2 regions of the Salinicoccus siamensis genome follow, and region 1 is predicted to be linked to the other one. Evidence: predicted binding sites of a transcription regulator. Region 1 holds the regulator's gene; the other holds the start of a gene.
The links. Region 1 encodes NrdR, which represses ribonucleotide reductase genes. Its sites were predicted from a motif close to AACACNATATATNGTGTT; they were not measured.

Region 1 (4,578 bases):
CTGATTTTCGATGTGCCAAAAGATGAAGTGGAGGATTTCATCCCAGTTATTCGACGCATTATGGAGAATGCGATTGAACTCAGTGTACCGCTCAATGTGGATTATGGTTATGGCAGTGATTGGTATCAAGTGAAGTAGGTGGAAGAATGCCGGAATTACCAGAAGTGGAATTGGTCAAGCGTTCTCTAGAACGGACGGTGGAAGAGAAGGGGATCGGTGCCATATCTTTCTCTGACTATATATATAAGGGGCATGAAATTGGCCGAAGAACCATAATTAAAGAAAATCTTGAATCATTTAAAAAGAAAGTCGATGGTGCCTATATCAAAAAGATAGGAAGGCGCGGGAAATATCTGTACTTCATCATGGAAAAGGATGGAGGCGTCTTCCATCTGATTTCACATCTCGGCATGTCGGGTGCTTTCTTTGTGGCCGACTCGATAGAACAGATCAAAGACTTGAATTACCGCAGGCATTGGCAAGTGTCTATACCGCTGTCAGATGGACAGTCTCTTGTCTACAGTGACATCAGACGTTTTGGGGAAATGTCGACCGTTGACAGGATGATTGACTTCCCTCCCTTTAAAAGGATGGCCCTGGAGTATACGCATCCGGATAGTCTTGCTGAATTCATTGAAAAGATCAAAGATCCCGGCAGAAGCAATAAAGCGATCAAAGCGTTGATAATGGATAGCACGGTCATACCAGGTGTCGGCAACATCTATGCTTCAGAAGCATTGTTCATGTCGGGAATTTCCCCCGTCCGGAAGGCGGGGAATATTTCAGTTGAACGATTAACCAAGTTGCACCAGGCGATTGTTGAAGTATTTGAGCTGTCACTGAGCCGTGGTGGTTCCACAATCTCGGATTATAGAGGGATATCAGGGGAGAGGGGCAGCATGCAGGACCGGTTCAAAGTCTACCAGAAGAAGGTATGCCCGAGCTGTGAGGCGCCCCTCAAAACAAAAACGATAGCAGGAAGAAATACATTTTATTGTACAAATTGTCAGAGGTGATCCAATGAACTACATTATCGGTCTGACCGGAGGCATTGCCAGTGGCAAGTCAACCGCTTCAGAATATATTCGATCAAAAGGCTATCCCGTGCTTGATGCGGATATTTATGCCAAAAAGGCGACTGCACAAGATGGCCCTACCTATAAAGGGATACTCGACCACTTCGGGGAGGACATTGCAGGACCGGACGGCGAAATAGACAGAAGGAAGTTGGGGGCGATCATTTTCAATGATCCAGAAAAGCGGCAAATATTGAATGGTCTGGTCCATCCTGAAGTGAGACGCATGATGAATGAGGATAAAGAACGATTGAGCCGGGAGAGCCATGTATTTTTGGATATCCCGCTCCTATTCGAAAATGAGTTGGATGAACAATGCGACTTGACTGCAACAGTCTATGTCGATGAGGAAACGCAAAAAAAGCGGTTGATGGACAGAGACGGCTTTACAGAAGAAGAGGCGGTGTCAAGAATCAGAAGTCAAATGCCGCTATCGGATAAGCGCGATAGAAGCGACGTCGTGTTTCAGAATAGTGGCTCTATTCAGGAATTGAGGGGCCAGATTCAAAGCTTTCTAGACAAGATTGAAAAGTGAACATTTTATGCAGATTACACCTTTAAACACGCTTTCAATATGTTATACTAATCAGTGAAAAGTATAGCATAAAGGGGCAATCGTCATGAAAAAAGTAGCAATCAATGGTTTGGGAAGAATTGGAAGAATGGTATTTCGCATCGTTGCCGCTTCGGATGAATTGGAGCTCGTAGCGGTGAACGCCAGCTATCCTGCCGAAACACTGGCTCATCTCCTCAACTACGACACCACACATGGGAAATTCGGAAAGCAGATAGAAGGCAATGGAGACAAGCTGGTCATGGATGGTAAAGAAATTCTGATCACGACAGAAAGAAATCCGGAAAAACTGCCATGGGGAGACTTGGGTGTGGATATTGTCATTGAAGCGACAGGTGCCTTCAACCATGGTGACAAAGCAGCGGCCCATGTTAAAGCAGGGGCCAAAAAAGTATTGCTGACTGCACCAGCCAAAGGCGGAGATGTGCAAACTGTAGTTCTTGGGGTAAATGATGAAGAATTCGATATAGATAAATATGATGTATTCTCCAATGCATCGTGTACGACAAACTGTCTGGCGCCAGTCGCCAAAGTGCTGGATGAGGAGTATGGCATCGAAAATGGTTTGATGACGACTGTCCATGCCTACACAAACGATCAGAAGAACATCGATAACCCGCATAAAGACCTTAGACGGGCACGTTCTTGTGCAGACAACATCATACCGACTTCGACTGGAGCAGCAAAAGCCTTGGGTGAGGTTCTCCCCCAATTGAACGGCAAACTCCATGGCTTGGCATTGAGAGTGCCTGTCTCGAACGTCTCGCTTGTCGATCTGGTGGTTGATCTGAAAAAACCTGTGACAAAGGATGCACTCAATGAAACATTCGAGAAACACGCTGATGGTGCGCTATCCGGTATCATGGGTGTCACTTATGAACCGCTGGTGTCCAGTGATTTTAACACTGACAGCAGAAGTTCGATTATAGACGGTTCGTTGACGATGGTCATGGACGACAACAAAGTCAAAGTCCTGGCATGGTATGACAACGAATGGGGTTATTCGACCCGAGTGGTGGAATTCGCTGAAAAAATTGCTGAAAATCTATAGAAAGAAAAGAAGAAACGAGAGTTTCTTCTTTTTTTATGGTCAATGTATTATAATGGTATATCAAACTGGGTAGGAAGAGGTGGTCACAGTGAAATGCCCGAATTGTCATCATACAAGTTCGAGGGTGGTCGATTCCAGGCATACCGATGAACTGTCTGCGATACGCCGGCGTAGGGAATGCGAAGAGTGCGGTTTTAGGTTCACGACGTTTGAACGTATGGAATTATCACCGCTGGTCGTAGTCAAAAAAGATGGAAACAGGGAAGTCTTCAGCCGGGAGAAACTGATGGATGGATTGCTCCGTGCATGTGAAAAGCGTCCAATCCCCTATGAGACGTTGGAGAAGACAGCAGCCCAGATAGAGTTGGACCTCAGGAATTTAAATAAATCGGAAGTTTCGAGCAATGATATCGGAGAACATGTCATGAAAGCGCTGATTACCTTGGATCAAGTGGCATATGTAAGGTTCGCTTCGGTCTATAAGGAGTTCAAGGACATCGACCAGCTCATGGAGACCTTGAAGCATCTGGCTAAAGGCAGTGACGATAATGAACTTCAATGAAAGACTAAAACCAAATACCGAGTTCATCGTTTATATGCCGTCACCGTTCGAAAAGTCCCATCTGAACATCATAAATGAACTGTATCTCCCCCTGATTGGCCAGGAAGCGGCCATGTCATATATCTACCTTCAGGAATCTTCAAACCATTACAGCAAACTTGAAACCAGGCTCCACAGAGAGATAATGGATGAATTGAACATGCCGCTTTCAAGCTTCTCAAGCATACTCGAGAAGCTTGAAGCGATTGGACTTATCCGTACGTTCGTGTCCAATACCCCCCATGAAGATCGCTTCATATACGAGCTGTTGTTGCCGCTTACACCAGATGCCTTCTTCAAAGATCCGATGCTTAGCCTCTATCTCTATGGCCAAGTGGGTTCTGTGGCTTTCAATAGAAAGAAGGGGCGCCTCCAATATCCGCCGATGCCAGAAAACTTCACCGAAGTAACACGCAAGTTCACCGAAGTGTTCCACACAGGGAGTGGTGAAGGTTTCGAAGTGCCCACTGAAACTTTCAGCAAGGAAAACGAATCTGTAGGACCGCAAGTCGACCTAGAAGATTTTGACTTTGATGTGCTCTTTACACATCTGAAAGGGACACGTATCGACCGTGCGTTCTTTACGAAGGAAATACGGATGCTCATCGTTAAATTGAGTATCCTATTCAATTTCAATGCCTATGACATAAAACAAATATTGTTGTCATCTACAACACAATATGCGGGAATAGATAAAGAACAGTTGAAGTATGAAGCGAGGAAATACTATCAGAAAGAGAACAAGGGCAAGATTCCTAAATTTGATGGTCCGGCGCAACAGGCGGCTGAAGATAACACCGGTAAGGAACCATATATAGAACAACTCGAAACCATTAACCCCCTAGACCGGCTGAATGATATACGCGGCCAGCGGCCAAGCGACAATGATGTGAAGCTCGTCACCGACATAATCGCCCGTACAAGTCTGCCAGGCGGTGTCATAAACCTACTTCTTGAGTATGTTTATCAGCAGAAGGACGGAGACTTGAACTACCCGTATACAATGAAAATTGCAAGGGACTGGGAGGAGAAGGGGATACGTTCGGCTAAGGAAGCCTATGAATCGATAATGGAATACAGAAAGCAACGCAACCCGAAAAAAGGCGGGCGCAGAGAACGCCAAGGTGAAAAGAAACCTGCATGGATGGATAAATCATCCGCTAAACAGAAGAGCGACGTGCACACCGATAGCGGGAAAAAAGCGTCATCTGTCCAGAAGACAGCAAAGGATGATCCCGAGCTACAAAGAATGATAGATGAATTCAGAAAATCCAGG
Region 2 (4,578 bases), 980 kb from region 1:
AATCGATTACTTTCCAGGTGCCGGGATTGAAGCTCGAAGGTTTGACGTTGGTCATCTCCCCGTTGATATCTCTTATGCAGGATCAGGTGGAAGCGTTGAATAGGCAAGGTATTCCAGCCGCCTATCTGAATTCCACCTTGAAAAGACAGGAAGTGGAGCATATAAATGCGGGCCTTGAAGCAGGCGCCTATCAATTTCTATATGTGGCTCCTGAGCGTTTTAATAATGAAGCGTTCAAGCAGATGATTACACGCATGAATGTGTCCCTTGTCGCTTTCGATGAAGCGCACTGCATATCCAAATGGGGCCATGACTTCAGACCGAGCTACCAAAACATCATACCCGTATTGAAATCATTGATACCAGATGCTGTAACGATGGGGTTGACCGCCACTGCAACAGAAGAAGTACAAACTAATATAATGGAATTGTTGGACATTGCTCCGCAGAATGTCTATACGACAAGTGTGGCCCGCAATAATCTGCAACTCAGTGTCAATCCGACCTACCAGCGGGAGCAATTCATCCGTACCTATGTCGAGGCGCATAGTGGTGAGTCGGGTATCATCTATGCAGCAACACGTGCAGAGGTGGAGAAGTTGTCTGGCCATCTCAAAGAATATGGCATCGATAACATCATCTATCACGGTGGACTTGCAAAAGATGAAAGAAACCGCAATCAGCAGCGGTTCATAGATGGGGAAGTGGATTTGGCGGTGGCGACGAACGCCTTCGGCATGGGAATCGATAAACCCGACATACGGTTCATCATCCATCATAATCTGCCTGGCGATCTTGAGAGCTATTACCAGGAGATTGGACGTGCGGGAAGGGACGGGGCAGCGAGTGAGTGTATACTGCTGTCAAGCCCGCGGGATATCGGTCTGCACCAATTCTTCATAGACCGTTCCAACTCGACGGATCAGTATAAAGATCACATGAGGGCTAAGCTTGACCGCATGATTCAATATAATCGCACAAGCAAATGTCTGAGCAGCTTCATCATCAAATATTTTAATGAAGATGAATATGTGGTCGAGTGTGGCCAATGTTCAAACTGCAGGGAGAAGGGGCGCACATATGACATGACAGCTGAAGCCAAGCTTGTCATGCAGGCTGTGTCACAAAATGCTGTGAGGATGACTAAAGAACAGACCATACAAGTGTTGAGAGGGGAAATGGCAGAAAACGTGATTGCCTTCCAGCTAGATGAATCAGCTGCTTTCGGTACCATGGCGCACTATTTGACGAGTGAGCTCAATCATATATTGGAAGAGCTCATCTACAGGGGCTATCTCCATATGGAGGCAGGTGGACTCGAACTCGCTGAGAGGAGCAAGGTAGTCCTGGAAGGCGAACGCACCCTCTACACCATGCCTTTCAGGAAACACTTCAATGAAAAAGTCGATATCAGTACCACATCTTCGCCGAATGAAATTCTTTTTGCCAAGCTTGCAGAAACGAGGTATCATCTTGCTGAAAAGCATGGCGTCCGGGAAGAAGACATATTTACGGATAATATACTGCGGGAGTTTGCCAAAAAAACGCCACAGTCCAAGCAGGACATGGTAAATATACATCGTGTGGGCAATTACAAGCTCAAGCACTACTGCCCCGATTTTCTTGAAACAATCAACAGCTATAAACGCCAGATGCAAGAGGCGAAATAAATAAGCCGGCCCATTGGCCGGCTGTTTCTTGTCATATTTTAGAATGTTTCGGCGGTCTGTTCTTCATGAACATGTAGTAGCTTGCCCCGAAGATGATGATGTAGCCGACTATGGAGAGCATATCCGGCACCTCTTTGAAGAAGATGATGCTGAAGATTGCAGTATACAGGATAGTGGAATAGAAGAAAATCGAAATTTCACGTGCCGGGGCATAACTATAGGCGATGGTAAGACCAAATTGGCCAAGCGCAGCGAATATACCTGCCGATACGAGCAGCCAAAACTGCACAGTGGTCATTGGTTCAAAATTCCATATGAAGAACGGGAGCAGGGCGACCGAAGAAAAGAATGAAAAATAAAATACTACAGTGTAGAATTTTTCCCGGCTGCCAAGGACACGAAGAACAGTATAGGCTCCTGCAGCAGATAGAGCACCGAGCACAGCAATCAGAGCATATACCGTCTCGCTTGAGAGGGAAGGCTTGATTATAAAAACAGCTCCAGCAAAAGCGATGATGATGGAGGTCATCTGATATCTGCGTATATATTCCTTCAGGAAGATCGCACAGAGAATGATGGTGAAGAACGGACTCAGCTTGTTGAGTATATCCGCATCACTAAGCACCATCTTATCGATGGCAAAGAAGTTCAGCAGAACTCCAAGCAGTCCAAACGACGATCTGAGGAGCAGAAGCCCCTGGTTCCTCCCATGACCAAAAAGTCTTTCTTTGTAGTACAATGCAAAGGGCAAGGCGACGAGCATCGCCACAAAGTTTCTGAAAAATGCTTTTTGGGCAGTAGGCAAGTCACCGCTATATTTTACAAAAAGAGCCATCAGACTGAATCCAAGTGAAGAAATAAGCAAGGCAATGATGCCTTTTACGGTATTGTTCATTATTATGCCAACTCCATCTTTATATTTTATTTCAAGGTTTTACATTCTGGAATTTTACACAAAAAAATTTAGAAGAATTTCCGATATAGTATAACATACTTATGGTGCACCTTTGGAGTTGTCAAGGTGATATTATGCGCAATGAAATTCCTTTTAATGCCATTGTAAATTAAATGCCAATATGGCATCATAGGATATGTCATACGTATATATTGTGTACCGAATAATACTAAGACACAATATATAGTGTTTAACTTAAACACTAAACGTGTAAAATTATAATGATGCAGGATGGATGAAGACGAACTCCAGTTCGTCCGCTCCGTTTTTACGATAGCATGGAAAAGGAGGGGTGGCATGATCATTGCATTCTATTCGATGACTGGAAACGTCAGACGCTTCATCAACGGTTCTGGAATTGCTGAAGACTATGATACTTATGAGATACGTGCTTCAAACAAAGATGAACGCATACATGAGCCATTTATATTGGTAACCAGCACCTATGGTTTCGGGGGAGTGCCGAACGAGGTGAAAGCCTTCCTTGAAGTCAACAACGACCTTATGATGGCAGTCGCATCCAGCGGCAACCGCAACTGGGGCGAGAATTTTGCGCGTGCAGGTGAAGATATAAGTGAAAATTACAATGTTCCATTGCTGATGAAGTTTGAACTGCACGGAACCCAAAAAGATAGGGAAGAATTCTTTGGAAAGGCAGGAGCTATATATGAAAGTTATGGACGATCAGAAATTCAATCATATTGAGTTGAACAACGAAGTGACGAAGCGCGATGAAACGGGCTTTTACCAATTGTATAAGGACCAGGAAGCACTTGAAGTGTTCATGGAGGAAGTGAAGGCTAACACCATTCATTTCGATTCTGAATTGGAACGGATGCATTATTTGGTGGACAATGACTTCTACTACGATCTGTTCCAGGAGTACACAGATGAAGATGTACTTGAAATCGTAGCATACGCAGACAGTGTTCCATTCAAGTTTAAAAGCTATATGGCTGCCAGCAAGTTTTTCAAAGACTATACAATGAAGACAAATGATAAAAAATATTATCTTGAAGATTATAAACAGCATGTGGTAATCGTCAGCCTCTACTTGGCTAAAGGAGATAAGGAGCGTGCGAAACGTTTCATCCTCTCGATGATCGAACAGCGCTATCAACCGGCAACGCCGACCTTCCTGAACGCAGGCCGGGCCAGACGCGGAGAAATGGTTTCTTGTTTCCTGCTTGAAGTCGACGATAGCCTGAACTCAATCAACTATATCGATTCAACGGCAAAACAGTTATCTAAAATAGGGGGCGGGGTTGCGATCAACCTTTCCAAACTTCGGGCACGCGGCGAAGCGATCAAAGGCATCGAAGGCGTCGCTAAAGGGGTGCTCCCTGTAGCTAAATCACTGGAGAATGGGTTTGGCTATGCAGATCAGCTGGGACAAAGACCTGGGGCCGGTGCCGTCTATCTCAATATCTTCCATTATGATCTTCCTGAATTCCTGGACACGAAAAAAGTGAACGCTGATGAAGATCTGCGTTTGGCTACGATTTCAACAGGCCTTGTAATCCCATCCAAGTTCTTTGATCTTGCTAAGGATAACCAGCCGTTCTATCTGTTCGCGCCTCATACGGTAGAACGTGAATACGGTCAATCACTGGACGACATGAACCTTGATGAGATGTATGAGGATCTGGTGGCTAATGACAACGTCAAAAAACGCAAACTGGATGCCCGCGACATGCTCAATACAATCGCACAGACACAACTCCAGTCGGGTTATCCATATATCATGTTTAAAGATAACGCCAACAAAGTGCACCCGCTTAAGGATATCGGACAGATAAAAATCAGTAACCTATGCACTGAGATTTTCCAGCTGCAGGAAACGTCTACAATCAATGATTATGGTACAGATGATGAGATCCGCAGAGATATTTCATGTAACTTAGGTTCCTTGAACATCGCGAATGTGATGGAGTCCGGAAAAGTACGGGAATC

Region 2: nrdI (class Ib ribonucleoside-diphosphate reductase assembly flavoprotein NrdI) is a predicted target of NrdR. The motif match lies at 2,799-2,816, and genes of this name have one in related genera.

The regions. Positions count from the first base shown of each region.
Region 1 is NZ_AP043765.1:958,893-963,470, forward strand. Features, by position in the region: gene polA (DNA polymerase I) at 1-138, shown strand, start outside; gene mutM (bifunctional DNA-formamidopyrimidine glycosylase/DNA-(apurinic or apyrimidinic site) lyase) at 147-1,016, shown strand; gene coaE (dephospho-CoA kinase) at 1,021-1,611, shown strand; gene ACZ5LF_RS05015 (glyceraldehyde-3-phosphate dehydrogenase) at 1,697-2,701, shown strand; gene nrdR (transcriptional regulator NrdR) at 2,790-3,263, shown strand; gene ACZ5LF_RS05025 (replication initiation and membrane attachment family protein) at 3,250-4,578, shown strand, end outside.
Region 2 is NZ_AP043765.1:1,936,900-1,941,477, reverse strand. Features, by position in the region: gene recQ (DNA helicase RecQ) at 1-1,670, shown strand, start outside; gene ACZ5LF_RS09935 (DMT family transporter) at 1,702-2,565, opposite strand; gene nrdI (class Ib ribonucleoside-diphosphate reductase assembly flavoprotein NrdI) at 2,923-3,330, shown strand; gene nrdE (class 1b ribonucleoside-diphosphate reductase subunit alpha) at 3,293-4,578, shown strand, end outside.